Regions from separate parts of the Vibrio sp. WZ-1 genome, predicted to be linked through region 1. Evidence: predicted binding sites of a transcription regulator. Region 1 holds the regulator's gene; each other region holds the start of a gene.

Region 1 (3,270 bases):
GTGTCAACCAAGGCAGGTAGCACACCATCATCATAAACGTTTGAGGTATTTATGATCATTCCATGGCAAGACATTGCGCCAGAAACATTAGAAAACTTGATCCGAGAATTTGTGCTGCGTGAAGGGACAGATTACGGTGCGGTAGAAGTGTCACTACAAGATAAAATCGACCAAGTTAGAACTCAGTTAGAGAAAGGGGATGCAACGATTGTCTTCTCCGAGCTCCATGAAACGGTTGATATTCAACTCAAAGCAAAATAATAAGGCCCTCACATTTTACCGTATCCCACTCGATGACACGGGCTTGTTACGTGCTATAGTGGGTTATCGACCGTGCAGCATCCACGTGTTGCACTTTACAGGTAAGTAATTTTCGACAAGGTTTGTCATGTCAGCTAAACACCCAATCATCGCGGTTACTGGCTCCTCCGGAGCTGGCACCACCACGACCTCAGAAGCCTTCCGTAAGATGTTCAATATGATGAACGTTAAACCTGCATGGGTTGAAGGAGATAGCTTCCACCGCTTTACTCGCCCGGAGATGGATGTCGAGATCCGTAAGGCTCGCGAGCAAGGTAGACACATCAGCTACTTTGGTCCGCAAGCAAATGACTTCCCAGGGTTAGAAGAATTCTTCCGAAAGTATGGTGAAGAAGGGACCGGCAGCGTGCGTCGCTATCTGCATACCTTCGATGAGGCCGTCCCCTACAATCAAATGCCAGGCACCTTCACACCATGGCAAGACTTACCAGAAGACAGCAACGTACTGTTCTATGAAGGTTTACACGGTGGTGTTGTCGATGGTGACGTCAACGTGGCTCGCCATGTGGACTTTCTGATTGGCATGGTACCCATTGTGAACCTGGAATGGATTCAAAAGTTCGTTCGCGACACTCGCGACAGAGGCCACTCCCGAGAGGCGGTAATGGATTCGATCGTGCGCTCGATGGACGATTACCTCAACTACATTACCCCGCAATTCTCGCGGACTCATATCAACTTTCAGCGTGTGCCAACCGTCGATACTTCCAACCCACTTAACGCCAAAGGCATCCCAAGTTTGGATGAAAGCTTCGTCGTTATCCGCCTACGTGGCATCAAGAATGTCGACTTTCCATACCTCCTGGCTATGATTGATGGCTCATTCATGTCTCGTCATAACACCATTGTGGTGCCGGGCGGTAAGATGAGTTTTGCTATGGAGCTCATCGTCAGACCAATCTTACAGCAGTTGATCGAAACTGGGAAAATTGGCTAAAAGCCCTTTCAATAAGGTGTTTACTTTTCATACCGTGATCATGTGCACAGTTTTGCTTACAAAATCTCAATCATGGCACGATTAAAATCAAGAAATCGTTTCCGAAAAAGGATACTATTTCTAACCGAAACACAAGAGAGCTTGCAGCATATAAAAAGTGCTCTTATTCTAGTAAGCCAATTCAGGCTTAGCTAAAATATGGATAGCGCAAGCGTACCCTGCAGAGGAAGTGAGATATTATGGTTCTAGGTAAACCTCAAACCGACCCAACATTAGAGTGGTTTCTTTCACACTGTCATATTCATAAGTACCCATCAAAAAGCACGCTAATTCACGCGGGCGAAAAAGCAGAGACTTTGTACTACATCGTTAAAGGTTCTGTTGCGGTTCTTATCAAAGACGAAGAAGGTAAGGAAATGATCCTTTCTTACCTAAACCAAGGCGACTTCATTGGTGAGCTTGGTCTATTCGAAGAAGACCAAGAGCGTACAGCTTGGGTTCGCGCTAAATCTCCTTGTGAAGTGGCAGAGATTTCTTTCAAGAAATTCCGTCAACTTATCCAAGTTAACCCAGACATCCTAATGCGCCTTTCTGCGCAAATGGCTCGTCGTCTACAAGTTACTAGCCAAAAAGTGGGTGACCTAGCGTTCCTAGACGTAACTGGTCGTATCGCTCAGACTCTTCTGAACCTTGCTAAACAGCCAGATGCGATGACGCACCCAGACGGCATGCAAATCAAGATCACTCGTCAAGAAATCGGTCAAATCGTTGGCTGTTCTCGTGAGACAGTAGGTCGTATCTTGAAGATGCTAGAAGAGCAGAACCTAATTTCTGCGCACGGTAAAACTATCGTTGTTTACGGAACTCGTTAATCTCGATTAACGTTTAAAAAATTTAAAAGCCACCAAATGAAAGTTTGGTGGCTTTTTCTTTTGTGGGAATCGGGAACGGAAAACAAAGAATCGAGAGTCGGGATCGCTGCGTTCCGAGAGCGGACTTCGTCCTTAGAGATACAGCCCTCTCAGATTCCGAGAGTTAAAACCTCCCCCAGCAAAGCGTTCCCGCCCCCATAGGTCATAGCCCGTTCTCGTATCTATTAACCGTTGGTGCTTTCGAAAATCTTATCTGCTGATGCCGCTACAAATCCTGGGTACAACTCACCGTTATCCATTGAGTAGCGCTTAGCAAACTCGTAGAAGCCCCCTGGAATCACCTCAACGCCTTCAGTAAAGGTCACTGGCACTTTGTCTGCCATGGTCGATGATTGCTCTAGTAGCACCTCTGGCGTGCCTTTTACTTCGCCGCCATTTTCATTGATGGTGAAGCCTGCTGTACGTAGATGGTCGTTTACTTGCTTTACTTCTTGATGCTGGTTGAGCTGATTCACACTCACTGTGAAGTGGTTAGCTCCGTAACCGTGCGCAGCAAGCCACGAAGCGTACTCACTCTCTTTCGCCAAGGTTTGGAAATCAGCATAGCTGAGATCCCATAAACGACCGCCGTACAAGAAGTCGCTGTTTGTCAGTTTAGAAGCATCAACCTGCTCTACCAGTTTATGAACGATGGCTTGTAGCTCTGCTGAGCACTCATCCACTTTCAATTCACTGATGAAGACTTTTGGCTGCTTCGGATCTGGGTGCTCAAAATGTTTTGCCACCAGCTTTTTGCTTTCAAATACGTAATCACCACAGGCTTTATAACCCACTGCCAAGAATGGCTTCGCCAGCGTTTCAATGCCTAGGGGAGCGACATTAAACGTACGTAACGCAATATGGTCATTAATCAGAGGCTCATCTTCTTGAAGAAGTTGATGAACTTTAGCAGCAGAAGGACAAAGACGTTGAATGTAGTCTTGCCATAGCGATTCAAATAACACATCGGGCGTCATAACGACTCCTTGTTATGAAATGTAGAGTTAGGGGTAAGAGGAAGTTGACCACTCGTTCACAGCCCTAAAGCTGTCCAGAATCACGAACGAGCAGTCATCAACCTGTGACGGTATGTGCGGCATA
Region 2 (3,270 bases), on a different contig from region 1:
TCTAGAAAGAGCTTAAAATAGGCTCAACACTCGCGAGGGGTATTGAGCCTAGCTGAAGGCTTGTTAGGCCCTAAGCAGATAAGATTCTCATACAGTTTGTCGAACCTACCACGTCCATCACATCACCCTGGGTTATTATTACTAAGTCCCCTTCGTGTAGCAGACCTTGCTCTTTGAGCGTTTCAATCGCGGCATGTGCGGTTGTTAAGCCAGCACCGCCTTTTGAATCAAAGTATACAGGTGTTACACCACGGTATAGTGCGGCTCTATTCAGAGTCGATTCATTGCGTGATAAGGCAAAAATCGGTAGACCGGAGCTTAATCGTGACATCATCAATGCTGTTCGGCCAGACTCAGTTAGTGCGATCATGGCTTTGATGCCTTCCATGTGGTTAGCGGCGTACATAGTCGACATTGAAATGGTTTCTTCTGCTGTCTCAAAAGTTCTATCTAGACGGTAACTAGAGTGGTTGGCTTCTGACATTTTTTCTGCACCAATACACACTTCTGCCATTGATTTAACAGTTTCTACCGGGTAGAGACCTGCCGCTGTCTCACCAGATAGCATCACAGCGTCTGTTCCATCCAATACTGCGTTTGCGACGTCCATAACCTCAGCACGTGTTGGCATTGGGTTTGCCATCATCGATTCCATCATTTGGGTTGCTGTTATGACCACTCGGTTGAGACTACGAGCACGGCGAATCAGTTTTTTCTGAACGCCAATTAGCTCTGGGTCGCCGATTTCTACCCCTAGGTCACCACGTGCCACCATGACGACATCGGAAGCATTTATGATGTCATCAATAGAGTCGTTGCTAGCAACGGTCTCGGCACGCTCTACCTTAGCGACCAATTTTGCTTCCAAACCTGCGTCTCGGGCAAGTCGACGAGCATAGTGCATATCCTCTCCGTTACGAGGGAAAGATATTGCCAAGTAATCGACTTTGATTTCTGCAGCGGTCAAAATATCGGCTTTATCTTTCTCGGTGAGAGCATCTGCAGATAAACCACCGCCTTTTTTGTTGATTCCCTTGTTATTCGAAAGAGGGCCACCTACGGTCACTCGAGTATGGACTTTATTACCTTCAACCTTTGTTACTTGGAGCTGAACTCGTCCGTCGTCGAGTAGCAGAATGTCGTTGGTTGTGACGTCCTGTGGAAGTTCTTTATAGTCGAGTCCAACTGCCTCATGATTACCTTCTCCTCTAGGGAGATCGCTATCTAAGGTAAATTTGTCGCCAATTGCGAGGGTAATTTTCCCGTCTTTGAATGTGGATACCCGAATCTTAGGGCCTTGAAGATCTCCTAAAATAGCAACTTGTCTCCCCAGTCTTGCTGCTATTGCTCTTACTTTTTCTGCTCTGAGTTTGTGGTCCTCACTGGTGCCATGAGAAAAGTTCATACGGACGACGTTTGCACCAGCTTTGATGATTTCCTCAAGGACGTTGTCTTTATCTGTAGAAGGGCCAAGTGTTGTGACGATTTTCGTTCTTCTTAGTGTTGAAGTCATAAATTCTCCGAGGAATGCGATGTAGGGACGAGATAAGTATATGCACAGTCTTTAGCTATTGTTCATTTTTAGCGCAAAGCACTATGAGTACCCAAGCATCTCGAGCTTACTTAGGTATAAACACGATACTTCAGACTTTGATTCCTAGTTTGAGGAAAAAAATAAGTGTCTTGCCATCCAATTTATCAGCAGTTGATTTTCTGTTATTTGATTGAATACACAAACAAACATGTTTATACGTGACGCTTGTCACGGGGATCTATCAATTCACTTCACAATTACTTCGCAAAGTAAAAAAATTACCAAGTTATAGAATTTCGGAGTGCAAGATGTACATGGCTCAACCGGGCCATATTGATCATATCAAACAGGTCAATGCTGGTCGTGTATACAAACTAATTGACCTAAAGGGTCCAATTTCTCGAATCGATTTATCCAAGCAAAGTGAGCTTGCGCCTGCGAGTATCACAAAGATCACTCGAGAGCTAATTGAAGCCCACCTTATCCATGAGACGACGGTACAAGAAGCAACAAGCCGTGGACGTCCAGCGGTAGGTTTGCAGGTTAATAACGAAGGTTGGCAGTTCTTGTCGATGCGTTTAGGACGCGGCTATCTGACGATTGCGCTGCACGAACTCGGTGGTGACGTTCTTATCGATACCAAAATCGATATCCATGAACGCGACCAAGACGATGTGCTTGAACGCTTACTCTACGAAATTGATGAATTCTTCCAAACCTACGCTGATCAACTCGATCGTGTTACCAGTATTGCTATTACTTTGCCCGGTCTGGTGAACTCAGAGCAGGGTATCGTATTGCAAATGCCGCATTACAATGTTGAGAACTTGGCGCTAGGCCCAGAAATCTACAAAGCAACGGGCTTACCCGTCTTTATTGCTAACGATACGCGAGCTTGGGCGCTGGCAGAAAAGCTGTTTGGTCACTCGCAAGAGAACGATAACTCGGTTCTTATCTCCATCCACCACGGTTTAGGCGCGGGTATCATCTTAGATGGTCGCGTGCTGCAAGGTCGTCACGGTAACATCGGCGAACTTGGCCATATCCAAATCGATCCAAACGGCAAGCGCTGTCATTGTGGCAACATTGGTTGTCTTGAGACGGTGGCGAGCTCGCAGGCAATCCGCGAAGAGGTGGTTACTCGTATTGCTAACGGTGAAGCTTCTATTCTTGCCGAGCAGGAAGAGATGAGTATAGAAAGTATCTGTGAGGCGGCAGCAAACGGAGATCCGCTAGCCGTTGATGTTATAGAGAAGCTTGGCCGTTACTTAGGCTCTGCCATCGCGATTGTGATTAACCTGTTCAACCCAGAGAAAATTTTGATTGGTGGGGTAATCAACCAAGCAAAAGACGTACTTTACCCTTCAGTTCGTCGCTGTATTGAAGAGCAAAGCCTTCCCGTTTACCACCAAGATCTTGAATTGGTTGAGTCTCGCTTCTACAAACAGGCAACAATGCCTGGTGCTGCGCTAATCAAACAAGCGCTATATGACGGTCAATTACTGATGAAGGTGATTGAAGGTTAATCCTTTTTTCGTAGGTTTAGTGAGATATCTACACCTACGAAACCGTGTTCATTGCTATATTCCCTCCATTCATGTAATTTCCTCTAATCATTAAGGCAACTTAACTTTTGCTCATTTGAGCCGATATCGTAAGAAAGTTGCTTGTCATTTTTTAAGGTTGTAGGAAGTCGTATGTCTGGAGTTTTAAATACCGTTGATCAGCGTACAAAT
Region 3 (3,270 bases), on a different contig from region 1:
CGCCAGCAGCTTTTACGAAACCTGCGAACAATGGGTGACCATCACGCGGTGTTGATGTGAACTCTGGGTGGAATTGAGCCGCTACGAACCATGGGTGAGCTGGGTTCTCAATTACTTCTACCAGTTTCTTGTCCGCTGACAGACCAGATACTTTAAGGCCTGCTTTTTCGATTTGCGGACGAAGATTGTTGTTTACTTCGTAACGGTGACGGTGACGCTCATGAATTGTCGCGTTGCCGTATAGTTCACGAGCTTTCGTACCTTTTTCTAGGTGACACAGCTGTGAACCAAGACGCATAGTACCACCAAGATCAGACTTCTCGGTACGTTCTTCAACTTTACCTTCGCCATCAACCCATTCTGTGATCAAACCTACCACAGGGTACTTAGTGTCTTTGTTAAATTCTGTTGAATGTGCACCTTCCATACCCGCTACGTTACGCGCGTATTCGATCAGTGCTACTTGCATGCCTAGACAGATACCTAGGTAAGGAACGTTGTTTTCACGAGCGTATTGAGCAGCGCGAATCTTACCTTCGATACCACGGTCGCCGAAACCACCAGGAACAAGGATTGCGTCTAGACCTTCTAGGATCTCAACGCCTTTGTTCTCTACATCTTGAGAATCAACGTACTGAATCTTAACGCTCAGACGGTTCTTAAGACCAGCGTGTTTCAACGCTTCGTTTACTGATTTGTATGCATCTGGTAGTTCAATGTACTTACCAACCATACCAATCGTCACTTCTGCCGTTGGGTTAGCTTCTTCGTAAATTACTTGTTCCCACTCAGACAGATCAGCTTCTGGCGCATTGATGCCAAAGCGAGCACAAACAAGATCGTCTAGACCTTGAGCTTTGATTAGCTGAGGGATCTTGTAGATTGAATCTACATCTTTCATTGAGATAACTGCTTTTTCTTGTACGTTACAGAAAAGAGCAATTTTCTTACGCTCGTTCGCTGGGATCATACGATCGCTACGACAAACTAGAATATCAGGTTGGATACCGATAGATAGCAGCTCTTTAACAGAGTGCTGAGTTGGCTTAGTTTTCACTTCACCTGCAGCTGCTAGGTAAGGGACTAGCGTTAGGTGCATGAACATTGCGCGTTCACGGCCTAGTTCTACTGCAAGCTGACGAATCGCTTCCATAAATGGTAGAGATTCGATATCACCTACTGTGCCACCGACTTCAACGATAGCAACATCATGGCCTTCAGAACCTGCGATTACGCGGTCTTTGATAGCGTTAGTGATGTGAGGGATAACCTGAATAGTTGCACCTAGGTAATCGCCACGACGCTCTTTACGTAGAACGTCAGCGTAAACACGACCAGCAGTGAAGTTGTTGCGCTTCGTCATCTTGGTACGAATGAAACGCTCGTAGTGACCAAGGTCAAGGTCAGTCTCTGCGCCATCTTCCGTAACGAACACTTCACCGTGTTGAGTTGGGCTCATTGTGCCTGGATCAACGTTGATGTAAGGGTCAAGCTTCATCATAGTCACTTTAAGACCACGAGCTTCTAGAATAGCTGCAAGAGATGCTGCTGCAATACCTTTACCTAGAGAGGATACAACCCCGCCAGTAACAAAAATGTAATTTGTCGTCATGTTTAACCTGAAATTGGTTGAATGAGGGAAATGGAGTGCTTCTGGACGGGACGTAAATATACCAGAAGCTCCTTAACGCCACAACGTGAAATCTATCACACTGCAATTTTTTATTTTTTGCTTCAAATCAAAGTCGCGTATTCATGTATTTTCATCTTTGTTCATCTAGCTTCACTTCATCCCACATAGAATCAAGCTCATCTAGCGTAAAGTCTGTGAGCTGCTTACCATGCGCTGCAACTTTAGTTTCCACGCCTTTAAAGCGTTTCGAGAACTTTAAGTTAGCCTTTGCCAGTGCCACTTCTGGGTCTTTCCCTAAGTGACGCGACAGGTTCACAGTTGCAAATAAAAGATCGCCTAATTCAAGCTCAACCTTTTCCTCATCCGGATTAATTTGAAGCGCTTCTTCCATCACCTCTTCAATTTCTTCCTGCACTTTTCCAACAACCGGACCAAGCGAGTCCCAATCAAAACCATATTTGGCGCACTTTTTCTGGATCTTTGTGGCACGCGAAAGTGCAGGTAGAGAGTTTGGTATTGAGTCTAGAATACTTTCTTCAGCTTTGCCTACTTGAGCTTTCTCTTTCGCTTTTTCCGCTTCCCAGTTTGCGTTAATTTCATCATCCGATTCGAACTCTACATCAGAAAAAACATGCGGATGACGACGAGTCAGCTTTTCGTTAACCGTTTCGACCACGTCAGAAAAATCAAACAGTCCCTGCTCTTTCGCCATTTGGCTGTAGAAAATCACTTGAAACAATAAGTCACCCAACTCTTCTTGCAAGTTCGGCCAATCGCGGTTTTGAATCGCATCCACCACTTCATAGGTTTCTTCAATGGTGTGCGGAACAATGGTGTCGAAGGTCTGCTTTAAGTCCCAAGGGCAACCGCTTTCTGGGTCACGCAGCTTCGCCATGATTTGTTCTAACTGTTCAATTGGATGACTCATTTCCTGTTCCTGTAAACCTTTCTATCTAAAGAAAAAGGTGAGCGGCCAAAACCACTCACCTTCTACATTATATTTTATCAGCAGCTTTCACTAAGTAATTGTTACTTTGACAAGGCAACAAGTTTTCGCGACTCCTGAACATAGCTCGCCTATGTGATGGAGCGAGAAAACGCAGTTAACGCAGTAAAAGTGACAAGTACGACGTGAAAGTTAGCCTAAGCGTTTCACCGACATTACATCCTTGATCTGCTCAACACGTTTCGAAACGCGCGAGAACACTTCGAGGTTGGTCACTTCAAGGTCAAAGTCCATGATCGACATTTGCGTGCGGTAATCGACACGGCTCTTCATGCTGGTAACTTTTATTTTCTCGTTCGCAAATAAGGTGGTGATGTCTTTGAGTAGGCCACCTCGTTCCATTGCTTCGACGCGAACGGTTAAGATGTAAGAACCGACAAAGCCGCTACCCCAGACGGTATCGATGATACGTTCTGGTGCGTGATGACGAAGCTCTTCTAGCTGTTCACAGTCACTGCGGTGAACCGAGATACCGCGGCCTTGGGTGATGTAGCCTGAGATCTCATCGCCTGGTATTGGCTGACAACAGCGCGCTAGGTGCGTCATTAGGTTATCGACACCTTCTACCACTACCGCATCTTTCTTCGGACGACTTTGCGCTGGAGCTCTGCTTTCTGCTTCTTGCAGTTTT

What was found. Region 1 encodes CRP, which controls carbon source genes, mostly activating them, when cyclic AMP is high. Its sites were predicted from a motif close to TGTGANNNNNNTCACA; they were not measured.
Region 2: mlc (sugar metabolism global transcriptional regulator Mlc) is a predicted target of CRP. The motif match lies at 1,752-1,767, and genes of this name have one in related genera.
Region 3: ACTS60_RS14090 (CTP synthase) is a predicted target of CRP. The motif match lies at 1,697-1,712, and genes of this name have one in related genera.

The regions. Positions count from the first base shown of each region.
Region 1 is NZ_JBQEQR010000043.1:16,155-19,424, forward strand. Features, by position in the region: gene ACTS60_RS01810 (YheU family protein) at 52-261, shown strand; gene ACTS60_RS01815 (phosphoribulokinase) at 389-1,258, shown strand; gene crp (cAMP-activated global transcriptional regulator CRP) at 1,498-2,130, shown strand; gene ACTS60_RS01825 (DUF1338 domain-containing protein) at 2,355-3,146, opposite strand.
Region 2 is NZ_JBQEQR010000085.1:219,408-222,677, forward strand. Features, by position in the region: gene ACTS60_RS21735 (patatin-like phospholipase family protein) at 1-16, shown strand, start outside; gene pyk (pyruvate kinase) at 71-1,513, opposite strand; gene mlc (sugar metabolism global transcriptional regulator Mlc) at 1,843-3,060, shown strand; gene ACTS60_RS21750 (chemotaxis protein CheV) at 3,232-3,270, shown strand, end outside.
Region 3 is NZ_JBQEQR010000076.1:336,335-339,604, forward strand. Features, by position in the region: gene ACTS60_RS14090 (CTP synthase) at 1-1,612, opposite strand, end outside; gene mazG (nucleoside triphosphate pyrophosphohydrolase) at 1,764-2,561, opposite strand; gene relA (GTP diphosphokinase) at 2,772-3,270, opposite strand, start outside.